Regions from separate parts of the Streptomyces sp. NPDC031365 genome, predicted to be linked through region 1. Evidence: riboswitches for the same ligand, from Rfam matches in the RefSeq annotation. Region 1 holds a riboswitch; the other holds the start of a gene.

The links. A riboswitch is a leader RNA that binds a small molecule or an ion and turns the genes downstream of it on or off. The one in region 1 is predicted to bind cobalamin.
Region 2: linked by a shared signal. The riboswitch ahead of ACZ5C2_RS12130 (energy-coupling factor ABC transporter permease) and the one ahead of ACZ5C2_RS21970 (energy-coupling factor ABC transporter permease) in region 1 are both predicted to bind cobalamin.

Annotation. Positions count from the first base shown of each region.
Region 1 is NZ_JBVIIM010000015.1:2,639-7,762, reverse strand. It holds gene ACZ5C2_RS21980 (golvesin C-terminal-like domain-containing protein) at 1-1,022, shown strand, start outside; gene ACZ5C2_RS21975 (hypothetical protein) at 1,019-1,504, shown strand; cobalamin riboswitch at 1,703-1,886, shown strand; partial or broken gene ACZ5C2_RS21970 (energy-coupling factor ABC transporter permease) at 1,917-2,421, shown strand; gene ACZ5C2_RS21965 (energy-coupling factor ABC transporter substrate-binding protein) at 2,418-2,780, shown strand; gene cbiQ (cobalt ECF transporter T component CbiQ) at 2,787-4,031, shown strand; gene ACZ5C2_RS21955 (SAM-dependent methyltransferase) at 4,107-4,592, shown strand; gene ACZ5C2_RS21950 (ATP-binding protein) at 4,716-5,124, opposite strand, start outside.
Region 2 is NZ_JBVIIM010000006.1:41,950-47,073, reverse strand. It holds gene cbiQ (cobalt ECF transporter T component CbiQ) at 1-737, opposite strand, end outside; gene ACZ5C2_RS12135 (energy-coupling factor ABC transporter substrate-binding protein) at 744-1,193, opposite strand; gene ACZ5C2_RS12130 (energy-coupling factor ABC transporter permease) at 1,190-1,900, opposite strand; cobalamin riboswitch at 1,931-2,113, opposite strand; gene ACZ5C2_RS12125 (ABC transporter substrate-binding protein) at 2,316-3,902, shown strand; gene ACZ5C2_RS12120 (ABC transporter permease) at 3,923-4,891, shown strand; gene ACZ5C2_RS12115 (ABC transporter permease) at 4,933-5,124, shown strand, end outside.

The sequences.
Region 1 (5,124 bases):
ACAAGCCCAGCGCCACCGATCCCACCAAGGAGGCGTACAACCCCTACCGCTACAACGCCAAGCGCTGGGACGCCCACTCCGGCACCTACGACATGGGCTTCCGGAACTACGACCCGGGGCTCAACCGCTTCACGACCCGGGACATGTACAACGGCGCCCTCGCCGACATGGGTCTCGGTACCGATCTGATGACCGGTAACCGCTACGCGTTCGGCGGCGGCAACCCGTCCACGTTCATCGAGTACGACGGCCACCGCCCGGTCGAGTGCGACGAGTCCGGGTACAGCTGCCGGATGAACAGCGCGGGCGGCTGGGACATCGACTACGTCGAGCCGAGCGTCGATCTGGACCCGGCCCCCGGGACGGACTCCTACGGCGGAAGCGAGGCCGACGCGCAGAAGCTGAGCAGCCAGACCGTCGCCTGGGGCCTCGCCTACGCGAAGAAGTACGGTGTCGACGAGCAACTGGTCGTCGCCCTGCTCATGCAGGAGCAGCCGTTCTACACGACGTGGCCGGAGGGCCTGGACGAGATGGCGAAGTGGGGGGTCTCCACTGGCGGCGCGTGGACCGCGAGGCTCATCGACAGGGACCCCAGCTCCGGCTCCGTGCAGATGAAGGCGGCGACCGCTCGCCAGACGCTGATCGACGCCGGTTACGATGAATTCGAAGGCACATCGCTCGATGCCATCCGTCACGCGCTGAATGTGAACGAGGAGTTCGCCGTCTCCGTCGCGGTCCTGAAACTGAAGGTGGACACCACCAGGGGCAGCAACGCCAAGCAGGCGTATCTTGGCTACTCGCTCAGCGACGACGAGGCGGCCCGTCTGCGCGTCCCGGGTGACAACCTGGCGCAGAGCAGCTCGATCATCTCCAGGAGATCGGCGCGGTTCGACGCGAACATGGCCTACCTGTCCGGAACCGGGCAGTCCATGTCCGACCTGTTCGGGCTGTCGTCGCTGCCGGCCACTCAGTACGGGGATCCGGGCGGCTTTTGCTCCAACGTCGTGAGGAACTGTGGATGATCCTGCAATGGACAAGAACGCTTCGCCTGACGGGAGCGGCCGTGGCCGTCGTCGTGTTGGCGGCCGGGTGGATTCTCATCCGTGAGTGGATGCAGCTGCCCGGTGTGCCGGACGACGTGGTCGAGTCCGCCGCTTCCGGGAATGTGCGCATCCTGGCCGAAGGGCACTCCTCGAACCCGGGGAACGACTGGGAGGAATCGCTCGCCCTCCTTGCCGTCTCCCCGGTGTCCGCGGACGGCGATCCCGCCGAGGACATCGCCAAGTCCCTCCGGTCGGCGGGCTGGAGCACGCGAGCGGGCGGAGTCGGTCCGCTGCTCTTGTCCGGGGACACTCCGGCGGAACATCCCGAATACGGGGTGACGGTGCAGAGCTACGAGGACTTCCCCTGCCTCGCTCGACCCGAGGTCTGTGAGGAGTTCGAGAGCGCGGCGGAAGACGGCGACGAGAACCTGTTCGTGGCCACCTTCATGCCGTACGTCTGAGAGTCCCGTCCACAGTACCGACGAGGGGCCCCGGTCAGCCTGGCGCTGACCGGGGCCCCCTCCGCGGTCCACCGGAACTCCTCCAGGGCCGTCGAGTGTGAGACATGGCACCTCCGGGGTGTCCGAGTGCACCGGTGTGCGGGTGTGCGCCCGGATTCGCGCCCCTGATGCCCGCTTGTCACCACCCCCGGGGGCCGATTACTGTCACCACGCCTTGGTGAACGGGAAATCCGGTGTGATGCCGGTGCGGCCCTCGCCACTTGATCGGGAAGTCCGGCTCCAGCCCTTACGGGCAGCCACTGGGTCCTTCGGGACCCGGGAAGGCGGGGCACGGGCGGTGGTACCCGTCAGCCAGGAGACCGGCCAAGGCGCGTCAACCATCCACGAGGTGCTGGAGAGGGTCTGCTGAGCCATGCACATAGCCGAGGGTTTCCTGCCTCCGGCGCACGCGATCGCCTGGGGTGCCGCGTCCGCTGATGGCGGTCCTCGGCACCATCACGCTGCTGTTCCAGGCGCTGCTGCTGGCGCACGGCGGGCTGACCACGCTCGGCGCCAACGTCTTCTCCATGGCGATCGTCGGCCCCTGGGCCGGATACGGGGTCTACCGGCTGCTGCGCCGGTACGACGTGCCGCTGATGGGCGCCGTCTTCGGCGGCGCGTTCGTCGCCGACCTGTCCACGTACTGCGTCACCAGCGTCCAGCTGGCGCTGGCGTTCCCCGACCCGGGCAGCGGGTTCCTGGGCGCGCTCGGCAAGTTCGGCGCCATCTTCGCCGTCACGCAGATCCCGCTCGCGGTGAGCGAGGGCCTGCTGACGGTGCTGGTGATGCGGCTGCTGGTGCAGTCCAGCAAGGGGGAGCTGACCCGGCTCGGGGTGCTGCTGGCGAGGCCCGCGAAGCGTGCGGCGGTGGCCCGGTGAAGCGCAACACGAAGATCAATCTGCTGCTGCTCGCGGTGGCTGCGCTGGCGGTGCTGCCGCTGGCGCTCGGTCTGGGCGACCACAAGGAGGAGCCGTTCACCGGCGCCGACGGCGAGGCGGAGACGGCGATCGTCGAGAACGAGCCGGACTACGAGCCCTGGTTCTCGCCGCTGTACGAACCGCCGTCCGGGGAGATCGAGTCGGGGCTGTTCTCCCTCCAGGCGGCGATCGGCGCGGGCGTCCTCGCCTACTACTTCGGCCTGCGCCGGGGCAGGCGGCAGGGCGAGGAACGGGCCCGCGCGGCGGCCTCGGCCGATGCCGGGGAACCCGCCAAGGGCCCGGCAGCGGACGGGGACTGACCTCCCGTGCTGCCCATCGACGCGGCGGCGCACGGCAGTCGCTGGCGCCGCCGCCATCCCGTGGACAAAGCCGTGCTCGGGCTCGGCCTGACCGTGCTCGCGATCTCGCTGCCGGCCTGGCCGGGCGCGGCGCTGGTGCTGGTGACGGCGCTGGTGCTGCTGCTCGGCCCGGCCGGGGTGCCGGGCCGGGGGCTGTGGCGGGCGTACAAGGTGCCGTTGGGTTTCTGCGTGACGGGCGCCGCGACGCTGCTGGTGCAGGTCGGCGGACCTGAGGGGTTCGTGTCGCTGGCCGACGACGGGCCGTCGCGCGCCGGGGAGTTGCTGCTGCGGACGTCGGCGGCGTCGCTCGGGGTGCTGCTGTTCGCGTTCACCACCCCGATGTCCGATCTGCTGCCGCGCCTGGTGCGCGCCGGGGTGCCCGCGCCCGTGGTCGACGTCGCCCTGGTGACGTACCGGATGAGCTTCCTGCTGCTCGACTCGGTGCGCCGCATCCGGGCGGCGCAGGCCGCGCGGCTCGGGCACACCACCCGGGCCGCGGCCTGGCGGTCCCTGGCGGGGCTCGGCGCGACCGCGTTCGTGCGGGCCTTCGACCGGGCGGCCCGGCTGCAGGCGGGGCTCGCCGGGCGTGGCTACGACGGCTCCCTGCGCGCCCTTGCCCACCAAGCCGTGGACCTCGGACATCCGCGTAGGGCACTCGCCCTGGCCGATGCCTCCATGTCCCGCGACCGCTACGGTCAGGCGAGCCCCCGGGAGAAAGCCCTGCTCGCGATCGTCCACGCGCGAGCCCTGGCGGCCGACGGTGACCATCCCGCAACTCTCGCGGCCATCAGCCGCGCGGAACGGGACCTCGCTCGAGCCGACAACAACGAGGCGCCGGGCCGCGTGGGCTTCTTCCAGGAAGCCTCCCTTGCCCACGAGACGGCCTGTGCCCTGCGCGATCTTGGGCAGCCGCTCGACGCAGAAATCCACTTCAAATGCAGCGTCGCCACCCGCCGCCGCCAGCAGTACGCCCGCACCCACAGCGTGACCCTCGGCTACCTCGGCGCCGTACAGGTGCAGCAGGGCCACGTCGACGAGGCGTGCGCGACCTGGAGCCGCGCTCTGGACGCCATGACCGGCGTGCAGTCCGGACGGGCCCGGGACGTCATCGTCCGCATGCGGAGTGACCTGTCTCCCGTGCGCGGCCGCGGCGGCCGTCACATCGCGGAGCTCGACCGCCGCGCCCGGGAGATGCTGCGAGCCATAAGCTGACACCCGATCACGTCGGCGTCCTGCTGCGAGGCGTGCAGCCGTGCCGGTAGTCAGAGGGATGGAGAGGGAAGAACGGTGCCCAGCTACGAGGTCAGCTCGATCGCCACGGTCGTCGGAGGTCACACCCAGGTCCTGGACGACTACCAGGGCGGCGTCCGCTCGATCATCCGGCTCAACGACGAGTACCCGCTGGAGACCCTCCAGGGCATTGGGGAGTTTTCGCACCTCACCGTGGTTTGGCGCTTCCACCGGGCGCGCCCCGAAGACGTGCAGTTGCACGCCCGCAGCCCGCGCGGCGACGCCCGATGGCCGGCGACCGGCACCTTCGTGCACCGCAACCACCGCCGCCCCAACCAACTCGCGATCAGCTTCCCGCGCCTGGTCGACGTCGACGGCCGGGACCTTCACGTCACCGACCTCGACGCGGTCGACGGCACTCCCGTGTTGGACCTCGCCCCGTACTTCCAGCAGATGGGCCCACGAGGCCCGATCCGCCAGCCGGCCTGGCCCGGTGAGATGCTCGCCCCGACCTACTGGAGCGACGCCAGCGAGCGCCCGTAGTTGTGTGGAGAGCAGCGGGGCATCCTTCAGACGGCCACTCGGCTCGTCGAGCACGCACGGCGTGAAGACTCCCGGTGTCACAGGAAGTCGTCGGGTTCGGAGGTTTTTCGATGACATGGGTTGTCACGCCGATCGAGAGAGGAGCCCAGTGGGCTCCGGGCAACGGAAGAGGGCCCACACGCCCTTGCCGGTGACCCCTTGGGCGTTTTCTCGCGGCGCTGCCGTCCAGTAGTCGGCCACCGCGTCGACGAGCTTCAGACCACGGCCACAAGTGGCATGCGGGGCAGGCCGAACGGCCGCCATGGACGTCTCGTTGGAGTTGTCAGTGACCAGAACACCCAGCGCTCTGCCCGGCTTGAGGGCCAGCGTGATACCGACGTGCTCGCTGTCGTCCGCCGGCCGGGTCCGGCCGTGCAGCACCGCGTTGGTGACCAGCTCGCTGACAGCCAGTACCACCCCGTCGGTGAAGTCCCCCGCCTCGGGGAAGTGCCAGCCGAAGAGCTGCTGCCGGACGAAGGACCGCGCGTCGCGA
Region 2 (5,124 bases), on a different contig from region 1:
CTTTCCAGTACGAGGGTGAGGGCGGTCAATGCCGCCAGGAGGGTCACGCTCAGCGCCGTGAACCGCACGGAGACACGGGCCTCGGGCACCAGTACGCGCAGGGTGCCGTCATAGCCGCGTCCGGCGAGCCCCGACTGCAGCCGCGATGCCCGGTCGAAGGACCGGACGAACGCGGTGGCCCCGAGTCCGCCGAGCGAACGCCAGGTCGCGGCCCGGGTGGTGTGCCCGAGCCGGGCCGCCTGCGCCTGATGGATCCGGCGCACCGAGTCCAGCAGCAGAAAGCTCATCCGGTACGTCACCAGCGCCACGTCCACGAGCGGCGCGGGCACCCCGGCGCGCACCAGGCGCGGCAGCAGATCCGACATCGGGGTGGTGAACGCGAACAGCAGTACTCCGAGGGAGGCCGCCGACGTGCGGAGCAACAACTCCCCGGCACGCAGCGGCCCGTCGTCGGCCGGTGCCACGAACCCGCCCGGACCGCCCACCTGCACCAGCAGTGTGAGTGCTCCCGTGAGGCAGAAGCCCAGCGGCACCCGGTACGCCCGCCACAGCCGCCGCCCGGGCACGCCCGCCGGGCCGAGCAGCGCCACGAGCGCCGACACCAGCACCAGGGCCGCGCCCGGCCAGGGGGGCAGCGAGATCGCGAGCACGGTGAGACCGAGTCCCAGCACAGCTTTGTCCACGGGATGACGGCGGCGCCAGCGACTGCTGTGCGCCGCCGCGTCGATCGACAGCACGAAGGCTCAGCCCCGCGACGCGGACGTGGAGCCGCCGCCGTCGCCCGCACCGGCCCCGGCGTCCGTGCCGGGGCGAGGGCCGGCCTCGCCCCCCGGCTGCTCCCCCGGCTGCTCCCGCGGCTGCTCCGACGGCTGCTCCAGCGCCCGCTCCAGCGCCCGCGCCTCGCCCTGCCGCCGCCCACGCCGCAGTCCGAAGTAGTAGGCGAGGACGCCCGCGCCGATCGCCGCCTGGAGGGCGAACAGCGCCGACTCGACCTCCCTGGACGGCGGTTCGTACAGGGGCGAGAACCACGGTTCGTACTCCGGGTCGATCTCGGTGATCGCCGTCTCCGCCTCGGCGTCCGCACCCGTGAACGGCTCCTCCTTGTGGTCGCCGAGCCCGAGCACCAGTGGCAGCACCGCCAGCGCGGCGACGAGAAGCAGCAGCAGGCTGTTGATCTTCGCGTTGCGGCTCATCGGGTCACCGCCCCGGCCCGCTCCGCCGGCTTGCGGACACCCACCGTTGTCACGAGCACCCCGAGCCGGGTCAGTTCACCCCTGCTCGACTGCACCAGCATGCGCATCACCAGTACGGTCAGCAGTCCCTCGCTCACCGCGAGCGGAATCTGCGTCACGGCGAAGACGGAGCCGAACTTGCCCAGGGCGCCCGGAAATCCGCTGCCCGGGTCGGGGAAGGCGAGCGCCAGCTGCACGCTCGTCACGCAGTACGTCGACAGGTCGGCGACGAACGCGCCGCAGAACACGGCACCCATCAGCGGCAGGCCGTACCGGCGCAGCAGCCGGTAGACGCCGTACCCGGCCCACGGGCCGACGACCGCCATCGAGAAGACGTTGGCGCCGAGCGTGGTCAGCCCGCCGTGGGCGAGCAGCAGCGCCTGGAACAGCAGCGTGATGGTGCCCAGCACCGCCACGACCGGCGGCCGGAACAGGATCGCGCCGAGTCCCGTGCCGGTCGGGTGGGAGCAACTCCCCGTCACGGACGGAAGTTTCAGTGCGGACAGGACAAACGTGAACGCTCCCGACGCGCCCAGCAGCAGGGTGCTCTCGGGATGTTCCCTGACTTCACGGATGAGTGACCGGGCTCCGTGGACGACGAACGGCGCCGACGCGACGCCCCAGGCGACCGCGTGCACCGGAGGCAGAAAACCCTCGGCAATGTGCATGGCTCAGCAGACCCTCTCCAGCACCTCGTGGATGGTTGACGCGCCTTGGCCGGTCTCCTGGCTGACGGGTACCACCGCCCGTGCTCCGCCTTCCCGGGTTCCGAAGAACCCAGTGGCTGCCCGTGAGGGCCGGAGCCGGACTTCCCGATCACAGTGGCGAGGGCCGCACCGGTATCGCACCGATTTCCCGTCACCAAGGCGTGGTGACAGTAGTGCCCGGACCGGGCCGGTGACAAGCGGTCACCAGGGGCGCGCGGACGGCGCCCGGAGGCTCGTGGCCCGGCGTGCACCTGCGGACTTGACGCGCATCGTGTCGCCCGCCGGGGCGGAGGACTGGAGGGCCGCCGTCATGGGCAGAACCTTGCTGCAACTAATATGCAACAGCGATAGTTAAGCAATAGGGATGTGAGGTTCGATGACGACCCGACGAATACGGGGCGCGGCCGCGGTGGCGTTGGCCGCGGTGGTCACCGCCTGCTCGGCGCCGGGCAGCGGCAGCGCGGACGGCGGCGCGGACGCCGAGTCCGTGGTGATCGGGGTCTCCACCGAACCGGACACCCTCAGCCCGTTGCTCGGTTACGGCAAGGACGGCAACTCCAAGATCTTCGACGGACTCCTCGCCCGGAACGCCGACCTCGGCCTCGAGCCCGCGCTGGCGAAGACGCTCCCCGAGATCACCGACGGCGGCCGCACCTACACGTACACCCTGCGTGACGGCGTGAAGTTCAGCGACGGTGAGCCGCTGACCGCCGACGACGTGGTGTTCACGTACCGCACGGTTCTGGCCGACGAGACCAACAACACCGCCCGGAGTGAACTGGCCGCCCTCGAGGAGGTCGAGGCGGACGGCGAGGACAAGGTCGTCTTCACCCTCGACCGCCCTTACGCGGGCTTCGCCGCCCGCACGGTCCTGCCCATCGTCCCCGAGCACATCGCCGGAAGGCAGGATCCCAACACGGGCGCCTTCAACACCGAGCCGGTCGGTACCGGACCGTACGTACTCACCGGCTGGAGCAAGGGCGAAAAGCTCACCTTCGAGGCCAATCCGGAGTACTGGGGCGGTGCGCCGAAGGTGAAAAGGCTCACCATGGCGATCGTCGCCGACGACGACGTCCGCGCCACCCGGCTGCGCTCCGGTGACCTCGACGGCGCGACCCTCCCGCCGAACCTCGCCGCCACCTTCGAGAACGACGACGGCAAGAAGACCTACCGGGCCACGTCGTACGACTTCCGCGCGGTCACCCTCCCCACCGGCAACCCCGTCACCGGCGACCTCGCGATCCGCCGCGCCCTCGACCTCGCCGTGGACCGCCGGGCCATGGTCGACACGGTCCTCGACGGTGCCGGCCGCCCCGCCTACGGCCCCCTGCCCCTCGACGACCCCTGGTTCGCCGAGGACATCGAGCGGCCCCAGGACCTCGCCCAAGCCGGGCGCGTACTGGACACAGCCGGCTGGAAGCCCGGGAAGGACGCCATCCGCGCCAAGGACGGCCGCCCCGCCCGCTTCACCCTGTACTACCCCTCCGGTGACAAGGTCCGCCAGGACCACGCCCTCGCCTACGCCTCCGACGCCAAGAAGACCGGCATCGACGTCAAGGTCGAGAGCGCCACCTGGGAGGTCATCGAACCCCGTATGAAGCACGATGCCGTCCTCGCCGGCTTCGGCAGCACCGGCGACCCCGACTTCGGCCTCCACACCCTGCTGCACTCCTCCCTCGCCGGGAACGGCTTCAACAACATGGCCCGCTACGACAACCCGGCCGTGGACGAGGCCCTGGACACCGGCCGCCGCAGCCTGGACCCCCGGACCCGCGAGGCCGCCTACGACGACCTCCAGCGCGCGCTGGTGAAGGACCCCGGCTACACCTTCCTCACCCACATCGACCACATGTACGTCCTCGAGGACCGCTGGAAGGACCTCACCACCCAGACCGAACCGCACGAGCACGGCTTCGCCGGCGGTCCCTGGTGGAACGTCGAGGACTGGCAGCCCCAGGCATGACCCGCGCCCTCTGGGGATCGATGGCACGGCTCACGGCACGGCGCGCCCTGTACGCCGTGCCGGTGCTCCTCGTCGTCACCTTCGGCGTGTTCGCCGTGGCCGCCGCATCCCCCTTCGACCCCGTCAAGGCCTACGCGGGCACCGCCGCGCTCGGCGCCGACCAGGAGACCCTGGACCGGCTGCGGGAGAACCTCGGCGCGGACCGGCCGTTCACCGCCCGCTGGTGGGACTGGCTGACCTCCGTGCTCGGCGGCGACCTGGGCCTGTCCACCGTCATGCGCCGGCCCGTGGCCGAGGTCATCGGCGAACGCCTGGTCTGGTCGACGCTGCTGTGCGCCGTCGCGTTCGCCGTCGCGGTGCTGCTCGGCACCGTGCTCGGCGTGCTCGCCGCCCGCCGCCCCGGTTCCCTCCTCGACCGTACGGTCACCTCCCTCGCGTACTCCCTGGAGGCGGCGCCGGTCTTCTGGATCGCTTTGCTCGCCGTCTGGCTGTTCGCCCTCAAGCTGGACGTCCTCCCGGCCGGCGGCCTCACCGACACGGGCAGCGACCACGCCACCGCCGGCCAGGTCGCGCGTCACCTGATCCTGCCCGCCGGCGTCCTCGCCGTCTCCCAGCTGCCCTGGTTCGTCCTGTACGTCCGTCAGGGCGTCGGCGACGCCCTCGCGGAGGACCCCGTACGCGGAGCCCGGGCCCGCGGCCTGAGCGAACGCACCGTACTGCTCGGCCACGCCCTGCGCTCCGGACTGCTGCCCGTGCTCACCCTGATCGGCTCCCGCGTCCCCGAACTCATCACCGGCGCACTGCTGGTGGAGAGCGTCTTCAGCTGGCCGGGTATCGCCTCGGCCACCGTGGAGGCGGCCACCGCCGTCGACTTCCCGCTGCTGGCCGCGCTCACCACCCTCGCCACCGCTGCCGTCCTCGCCGGAAACCTGCTCGCCGACCTGCTCTACGGACTGATCGACCCGAGGGTGAAGCTGAATGAGATGTGACTCCCGTGGCTGACACCACCGTCGTGAAGACGGACGCCGTCGTGAAGACGGACGCCGTCGTGAAGACGGACGCCGAGTACGCGACCCCGCCGGCGTGGCGCTCGCACGGCACCGCCCGCCGCTCCACCCACACCCTCCGCCTGCGCGTCTCCGCCGTCCTGGTCGCACTGACGGTCCTCGCGGCCCTGCTCGTACCGCCCCTGGCCCAGCTCGACGAGCAGGCCGTCGACCTG